2 regions of the Paenarthrobacter sp. genome follow, and region 2 is predicted to be linked to the other one. Evidence: predicted binding sites of a transcription regulator. Region 2 holds the regulator's gene; the other holds the start of a gene.

Region 1 (4,412 bases), on a different contig from region 2:
CAAGCGGCAACCAAACGGAACCAATTCCAAGAATTCTTAGGACCCCGGAAACTGCAGCTGTCACCAATAGGGCAAGGCCTGCCAATGCCAGCGTTAGCCGGGCATAGCGAATGGTGAACGGAATGGTGGGTACTTTCCCGAGGTAGGGCTCGGGCGCGTGGGATTCCTGGGGCGACGCCGGTGCTTTGCTGTGCATGGTCTCCATCGGTTTCTCCTGCTGAGGTGCCAAAGTCAGTACCACCCCTGCCTGCGTTTCGTCTGGTTCGTCATCAATAGCCTCTGCTGGAACACCGGCCGTTTGGACTTGCTGCCGCCTGTTCCTGAGAACGTACGGCGCCACCCAGACCATCCACAGCGCGACAGTGACCACAAGTATCACTGAGCTGCTGAGAGGGAAGTCCACATTCAAAACGGTAGAAGCAAATCGACGGGTGCGGCGGCATTGCGGCCGGTGTGTCGTCGGCGAGTCCGCAAATGATTGGAGATACGGGCAAAAAGGCCGATGACCTGCCCATTTATCCCCTGAGCCACCGTCGCAGAAGTCCCTCTGGAACTTCCTCGGAGGTCAGCGCAAAAGAGCGGTGATCAGCCCATTCGCCGTTGATGTGCAGGTAGCGCTCCCTATAGCCCTCGTCTCGGAATCCAAGCTTCTCCACTACCCTCAGACTCGCTGCGTTCTCGGGCCGGATGTTGATTTCCATACGGTGCAGTCCCAGCACCTTGAAACAGTGGTCGGTGGCCATTGCAACCGCCGTTGGAGCAATGCCGTGCCCTGCACGGTCCTTATCAACCCAATATCCGAGGGTTGCCATCATGGCTGAGCCCCAAACGATGGATGAAACCGTCAGTTGTCCGACGATTCTCGGCTCACGAAAGCCGTCTGCCCGCTCAACAATGAGGAACGGCAGAGCGGTGGACTGACGGGCTTGTTCATTCAAGGAAGCCACCATTTGGCGGTAGCTGGGGAGGCGCCCACCCGGTGCCGGGTTGGACGCCTCCCACGGCGCGAGCCACTCGCTGTTCCGCGAACGAACTTCGGACCATTCCCGCTTGTCGCGGTAACGGATAGGCCGAAGCAGCATGTCTCCGCTTTCCAGCGTCACCGGCCAGATCGCAGAGCCGTACATCATGAGTTTGTTTATTTGGGAAGAGCGGCTGTGAAGTTGGGCAGCCACTCGCGAAGCTCGGGACCCAGGTCTTCACGTTCGCAGGCAAGCTCGATGCAGGCCTTAAGGTAGCTGAGCTTGTCACCGGTGTCGTAGCGACGGCCGCGGAAGACAACACCATAGACGCCATAGCCTTCGCCCTCGCCAGCTGCCAGCACCTCGAGGGCGTCTGTCAGCTGGATCTCTCCACCGCGTCCGGGCGCAGTCTTCTCCAGGACATCAAATACAGCCGGGTGGAGGACGTAGCGCCCGATCACGGCAAGGTTGGACGGCGCCTCTTCCGGCGAAGGCTTTTCGACGAGCTGCTTGATGCGCACGTAGCCGTCCTCGCCGTTGTCCTCAACATCAGCGCAACCATAAGCGCTGATCTTGGAAGGCTCCACCTCAATGAGGGCAACCACGGAACCGCCGGTCTTCTGCTGAACCGCGATCATTTCGCTCAGCAGGTCCTCTCGGGCATCGATCAAATCATCGCCCAGCAGCACGGCAAAGGGCTCGTAGCCAACATGCTGCTTTGCACGAAGGACTGCGTGGCCGAGGCCGTTCGGGTCGCCTTGGCGGACATAGTGGATGTCGCCGAGGTTCGTGGCGGATTGAATGGCCTCAAGCTTGGCGGTGTCGCCCTTTTCAGCCAAAGTGGCTTCCAGAGCCGGTACACGGTCAAAATGGTCTTCCAGTGCGCGCTTGCTGCGCCCCGTGATCATCAGGACGTCGTGCAGGCCCACCTTGACCGCTTCTTCGACGACATACTGGATGGCGGGCTTGTCCACCACGGGCAGCATTTCCTTCGGCATCGCCTTGGTGGCGGGAAGGAACCGGGTGCCAAGGCCCGCTGCGGGGATGACGGCCTTACGGACAGCGTTGTTTTCTAGAGTCACCGGACTAATGTAACGGAAGGAACACATCAACGGCTAAACCCCTCGCCGCGCCGGGACGCACATTTCGTCTTGGGAACGGATAGCCCCCTGCTCCCAAGCGAGCAGGAAGAACCTCAGATCGGACACAGATGGCATCCAAGGAAGACATCCGCAGCAGTCGGCGGCTGCACAGGCGGACCCTCACCCCGGAGCAGATAGCAACTGCGGGCGAGTCCCTTGCGCGGCACGGGACAGCCTGGGCAGCGGAGGCCTCCCTTGGCGGCGCCGCAACCTTCGCTGTGTACCTCGGCGTGGCCTTCGAGCCGCCCACCCTCCCCCTCATCCACTCCCTGCACCAAGCCGGGCATCAAGTGCTGTTGCCTGTTTGCGAACCTGGCCGGCTATTGAGTTGGGTGTACTGGACACCTGCCACGGCCTTTGTAAGGTCCGCTTATGCGCCTATAGACGAACCGGAGGGTGAACGCTTGGAAAGCAATGTGATTGCCAAAGCTGCCGGGATCTTCATGCCCGCAACAGCGGTGGATCGGGACGGAAACCGCATTGGCCAGGGCGGCGGCTACTACGACAGACTTCTCCAAGGCCTCGATGCTGCCGGCCAGCGGCCGCCCACCATCGCGGTGGTGTACGACGACGACTTGTTGCCGTCAGGCTCCATTCCCGCCGAGGCGTTTGATCGCCCGGTGCGACAGGTCCTGACCCCGTTGGGTGTGGTCCAACTCCAGGACGGACCAGAGCCCGACTGACCGCCCCCGGCCCGGCAAGTGAGGTCCGGCACATCCGCTGGTACACCCCACAGCGACCGATGATAGAATTGGCACTCAGGCCCTGCGACTGCTAAGGCGGAATTTCTCCGCCGGTGGTGTACAGGACCTGAACTTTGTCCTGAAGGAGGAACTCAGTGCCCACATACGCATACGCCTGCAAAGACTGCGACCATGCCTTTGACATCGTCCAGTCCTTTTCTGACAGCTCCTTGACGGAGTGCCCCGAGTGCAAGGGCGCGCTACGGAAGAAGTTCAACAGCGTCGGCGTCGTCTTCAAGGGCTCCGGGTTCTACCGGACTGATTCCCGCGATGCCAAGGGCAGCACTGTTTCGGCCGCACCAGCTGCACCAGCCGCCCAGGCTGCCCCTGCAGCAGCACCGGCAACCGCAGCTGCAGCCAGCTAGAAGGTTTTCCACATAGGGCACAGGACCGCTGTTGGCGGGCCGGGGAAACTGGCTAGCGTGGCGGGATGCCACATACATCCCGCAGAGCCCTCCTTACCCGCGCCGAGCGCTCAGCAGCAGCTGCCGGTGATTGGCCGCCACTGAATCGCTCCCCTGCCCGGCCATCCCGTTCCTTGGCCGGAAACGCATCACGGTCCAGCCGACATCGTCCGAGAGATCATGGTCACCGGTGGCAGCGGGTCGGATTTGGCTCTTGGATTTCACGCAACCGCCGGTTGGCCGTTGCGCTCTTGCTGTGCGTTGCTGCCGGCATTGCAGTCCAGCAACTTACTCCTGCTTCGGAGCAGCGCGTTAGCCTCGTGGTAGCGGCGCGGGATCTCCCCACGGGCAGCAGCCTCACAGAATCTGATTTCACAAGCGTTGGAGTGCCATCCGATCTCGCAATTACCGGATCGGTGGATAGTGTCGGCCCCCTCGTTGGCCGTCAACTTGCCTCGCCCCTCCGCAGAGGACAGATACCTACAGAGGCCAGCCTGCTGGGTCCGGGACTCCTGACGGGCGCACCCGTGGGCTCTGCAGCGGTCCCCCTCCGGATGGCTGATCCCTCCTCCATCCAGCTCCTCTCGCCCGGCCAGCTGGTAACAGTGGTCCTCACGGCGGCGGGCTCCTATGACGAGGCCCGGCAGAGCCAGGTTCTTGCGGGCCCGGTGCCCGTTCTCTGGACATCGGCCCAGGGCGGCAAGCCCGGTGAATGGCTAGGAACGGGTGACACCGATGGCCTGGTGGTGGTGGCAGCCGATCCCCAACAAGCAGAAAAGCTTGCCGGCGCATCAACGCAAGGCAAGCTCTTCTTTGTTTTGGTTAGCCCTTAGTGCCCAGGTCTGCTGGCGTGTGGGGCTCAGCCCCAGTGCGGGGGCTTCTGTTCCTTCAGCCACTGCTCATGGTCATAGCCGGAGTCATCGCCCCATCGCCGGGGATCATCTTCTGCAGCCTTCGTAGGAAGAATTCCGCGGGAGGCTGTCTTAGCTGCCGCAGCCTTGGTATCCGCTTCTTCTTCATTGGCATTGGTGACCGGCTCGCCGGAGTCCTGCGTGGCGCGGTCTTCTGTGCCTTTTTCCTGATCCATCAGTGGTGCTTCTTTCCCATTCTCCGCATAGCCGTCGGCCTCGGCAGCGCCATGCTCCTCACGGACCGTGGCCT
Region 2 (4,412 bases):
ACTTTATCCAGCGCAGGTTGACCTTGTAACGGTGAGGTTGCCCGTGGTTTACCCGGATTCCGGCCGAGACTGAGAAGCACGTCAGGGCCACCCAAATGGCTGTGGCAATCACGGCGAAGATGTTGCCCACAACCGGCAGCAGCACCAGAATGTTGGCCAGCACTGCGGCGATGGTGGGAGGCAACGTGAAGTTCAGCGCCTCTTTGGATTCCTGCGCGGTGAACGGCCCGCGATCCCGGAAAATCAAGTAGATCAGAAGGGATGGCAGGCATCCCAGGATGCCGCCAAAGTGGGCCAGCGTAGCCCACTGCCTGTCTTCGCTGGCCGTTAACGGGAGTGCGTTGGCAGGCGCGCCATGGTACTGGGGCCGGCCTGCGGCGCTACCCGGTTCTTCAGGAGCGTTATCTGCCACGGTGTCTTCCCTTTGCTTTAAAAGATGCTGCGGTATTGCTGTCCCAGAATACCGGCCCCAACGTAGTTCCCGGGACCAACGCCCCGTTGACACGGTAGTTGCTGTTCCTTCATGGACGTCGCCTCAAGGAACTGTCAGGAAGTCGATGACTTCTTCGACACGGCCCAGGAGTGAGGCTTCAAGGTCGGCATAAGTTCGAACCGCTCCGAGGAGCCGCTGCCAGCCCAAGCCTATGTCCTCTGCGGTATCGTGGGGCCAGCCGAAGGCTGTGAGGATTCCTGTCTTCCAATCGATCCCTCGTGGAACGGCAGGCCAAGCCTCTATGCCCAGGACCTTTGGCCGGATGGCCTGCCAGACGTCCACATAGGGGTGGCCGACAATCAAAACGTTTCCTGCCGCTCCGGGCACCGTCATTGCATCGGCGGCGATGCGCGACTCTTTGGACCCGGGGACAAGGTGGTCCACCAGGATGCCAAGGCGGCGGCCCGGGCCAGGATTGAAGGCAGCGATGGCTGACTTCAGGTCGTCAACGCCATGCAAAGGCTCCACGACGATGCCCTCCACACGGAGATCGTCACCCCAGACCTTCTCGACGAGCTCGGCGTCGTGCTTTCCTTCCACCCAAATGCGGCTGGCCTTTGCCACCTGGGCACGTTGGCCTTGTACCCTCACGGATCCGGACGCTGTCCGGCTGGAAGGAGCGGCAGAGGCGGCAGGACGGGCGGCAGGGGGCATTAGCCGGATGGCCTGCCCCTCCAGAAGGAACCCGAATCCCAACTGGAATGACTTGATCTTTCCACGCCTGTCTTCAAGGGAGACAACGTGCATTCCGCCTGATTTCTCAACACGAGTGACTTCGCCCACCCAGCCCGACTGCACGTCTTCGAGGACCATTCCCCGCTGTACGGCCACTTCCGGCAGCTGGTTTTTGCTGGGAGCGGACAGATCCTGCGGGCCCCAATTGTCGAAAGCCAAGGGATTCCTACCTTTTGTGCGGGTTTATGGCGCGGGCCGAAGCCGGCCACGGGAGGTTTCAATGCTAGCAACGGGGTGGCTCATACTAGACTTGTTAGCACTTGGGCATGTTGAGTGCTAAGTGTGGTGGTCCGGTTGAGATCCCGCGTTGACCGGTCGCAGGGACCAAGGTAGTCGTCAGGAGGTGGAGCAATGAGTGAGCCGCGCAAGCTTGAGGTGCTGCGTGCCATCGTTGAGGATTACGTGCATTCCAGGGAACCTGTTGGATCGAAGGCCCTCGTGGAGCGTCACCATCTTGGCGTCTCCAGTGCCACCATCAGGAACGACATGGCTGTCCTGGAAGAGGAAGGCCTGATTGCAGCGCCCCACACCAGCGCGGGCCGAATCCCAACGGACAAGGGCTACCGCCTTTTCGTTGACCGCATTTCCCAAGTCAAACCGCTTTCGGCTGCCGAACGCAGGGCGATCCACTCGTTGCTTGAAGGCCCGGATGATGTTGATGACATCCTGGAGCGAACTGTAAGGCTCCTGTCGCAGCTGACCAACCAAGTGGCCGTCGTGCAGTATCCGCATTCCAACCGTGCTCTGGTCCGGCACGTGGAATTCGTCTTGTTGGCCCCAAAACAGGTGCTTGTGGTCCTCATTGCGGATACGGGCAGCGTTGGGCAGAAGGTCATCGACGCCGGCTCTGACGTGAGTAACGAGGCGCTGATGCTCCTGAGGTCGCGCTTCCTCGGCAGCATCGCCGCCACCCAGCTGGCTCTTTTGCCCCAAGTGCTTCCTTCGGTAGTCGCCTTGTGTCCGCCGGAGCTCCGCAGCGTGGCGCAGACGCTGGCTCAGGGGTTGCAATCACTCAGCGACACCAGCCGTGAAGAGCGCATCCTGATGGCAGGAACCGCCAACCTGGCCCGCTCCAATGTGGACTTCCCGTTGAGCATCGGTCCTGTGCTGGAGGCTCTCGAGGAACAAGTTGTCATGCTCCGGTTGTTGTCTGACATGGGGGATGATCCCCGCGGCGTCACCGTGAGCATTGGACGTGAGAATCCGTACGACGGACTGGCTGAGGCGTCCGTCGTAGCTACGGGCTACGGCTCCGGCGCGAAAGTGGGGATTCTCGGTCCGACACGCATGGACTATCCCACCACCATGGCAGCCGTACGCGCCGTGGCCCGTTACCTTTCCCGCATTCTCGGCGGTTGAACAAGCCGGTCCGAGGAAAAATCCGCAGTACAACAAGGAAGAGATACCGACTTTGAGCAGCCACTATGACGTTTTGGGAGTCTCGCCGGAAGCCACCGGGGAAGAGATCAAAAAGGCGTACCGCAAGTTGGCGCGGAAACTGCACCCCGACGTAAACCCCGGTGAAGATGTCGCGGAACAGTTCAAGGCCGTGACCCACGCTTACGAAGTGTTGTCAGACCCCCAGAAGCGCCGGGTCTACGATGCCACTGGCAATGAGAACGGCACCGACAACGGTTTCGGTGGCGGCTACTCCGGTCAGGGTTTCGCGTTCCAGGACATCTTCGACACCTTCTTTGGTGGCGGCGGCGGCCACGGTGGTCCCGCCTCGCGTGTCCGTCGCGGCCAGGACGCACTCATCAGCGTCCGCATCGACCTCAAGGACGCGGTGTTCGGCGTAAACAAGAAGCTTGAAGTGGACACTGCTGTGGTTTGCCCCACCTGTGACGGCAGCTGCTGCCGCCCGGGCACCCACCCGGAACGCTGTGACATTTGCGGTGGCAGTGGCCAGGTACAGCGGGCCGTCCGATCCATTCTTGGTCAGGTCATGACCACTGCACCTTGTGGTTCCTGCGAGGGCTTTGGCACGGTCATTAAGGACCCTTGCAACGAGTGCAATGGACAGGGCCGAATCCGTAGCCGCCGTTCCCTCACCATCAAAGTACCGGCAGGCGTCGCAACCGGTACTCGCATCCAGTTGTCCGGGCAGGGCGAAGCAGGTCCCGCAGGTGGTCCCGCCGGTGATCTCTACGTCGAAATCCGGGTCAACAACGATTCCATGTTCATGCGTGAAGGCGATGACCTTCATGCCACGCTCAGCGTTCCCATGACGGCGGCGGCACTTGGTACAGAGCTGCAGCTGGACACCTTCGACGGCGCGCAGGATATCGACGTGAAGGCTGGCACGCAGTCGGGCGAGGTCATTACCCTCCGCGGCCTGGGCGTCACGCACCTCCGTGGTTACGGACGAGGCGACCTCAAGGTGCACCTGCACGTGGAGACGCCAGGCAAGCTCGACCCTGCCCAGGAAGAACTCTTGCAGCAACTCGCCAAGCTGCGCGGTGAGCAGTTCACCGAAGGAAAGCTTGTGGCAAGCGGCGGCATGTTCGCGAAGCTGCGGGACAAGCTGGGTAACCTGTAGCGGTGAGCAATCCCGTTTTCTTTACAACGGCGGGTAGCCTCGACCAGGTGATTCCGGGCTCCACTTTCGTGCTGGATGGTCCTGAGGCCCGTCATGCTGTCACGGTCAAGCGCCTGGCTGTGGGTGAGCCGGTGGACCTGGCGGATGGATCGGGCGTGCGGCTGATAGGCACCGTAGTCGACGCCGGATCAAGCAGCTTGACCGTTAAGGCATCCGAGGTGGTCCACGAGGAGCAGCCCGAAATCCGGTTGGTGCTGGTTCAGGCCCTTGCTAAAGGCGACCGCGATGAACTTGCCATCGAGACGGCCACGGAACTAGGAATTGATGCCGTCATTCCTTGGCAGTCCGAACGAGCAATCGTGCGTTGGAAGGGCGAAAGGGCTGCTAAAGCCCACGCGAAGTGGCAGTCGGTGGTCACTGCAGCAGCCAAGCAGGCGCGGCGTGCCTGGATCCCTGAGGTGCGAAACATCGTGGACACCTCCGCACTGGCGAAGAGTGTTGCGACCGCTGACTTAGCCATCATCCTGCATGAAGACGCCAAGAACCCCCTGCGGACTGTCCTTGAAAAGTCGGATGCGTTGCCAAATGAGGCTTCAGGTACGCCGCGCGAGGTCCTTTTGATCGTTGGACCGGAGGGCGGAATCT

Evidence for each region. Region 2 encodes HrcA, which represses chaperone genes, less so after heat shock. Its sites were predicted from a motif close to TTNGCACTCGNNNNNNNCGAGTGCNAA; they were not measured.
Region 1: a site for HrcA is predicted at 2,856-2,882, ahead of RIF72_RS01735 (FmdB family zinc ribbon protein). Genes of this name have one in related genera too.

Annotation. Positions count from the first base shown of each region.
Region 1 covers NZ_JAPSHI010000001.1:371,936-376,347, forward strand. The annotation lists gene RIF72_RS01715 (hypothetical protein) at 1-370, opposite strand, end outside; gene RIF72_RS01720 (GNAT family protein) at 516-1,127, opposite strand; gene galU (UTP--glucose-1-phosphate uridylyltransferase GalU) at 1,139-2,071, opposite strand; gene RIF72_RS01730 (5-formyltetrahydrofolate cyclo-ligase) at 2,173-2,787, shown strand; gene RIF72_RS01735 (FmdB family zinc ribbon protein) at 2,943-3,212, shown strand; gene RIF72_RS01740 (RcpC/CpaB family pilus assembly protein) at 3,278-4,084, shown strand; gene RIF72_RS01745 (DUF4011 domain-containing protein) at 4,111-4,412, opposite strand, start outside.
Region 2 covers NZ_JAPSHI010000028.1:35,595-40,006, reverse strand. The annotation lists gene RIF72_RS16930 (DUF4870 domain-containing protein) at 1-412, opposite strand, end outside; gene RIF72_RS16925 (DUF3097 family protein) at 536-1,387, opposite strand; gene hrcA (heat-inducible transcriptional repressor HrcA) at 1,580-2,587, shown strand; gene dnaJ (molecular chaperone DnaJ) at 2,640-3,767, shown strand; gene RIF72_RS16910 (16S rRNA (uracil(1498)-N(3))-methyltransferase) at 3,770-4,412, shown strand, end outside.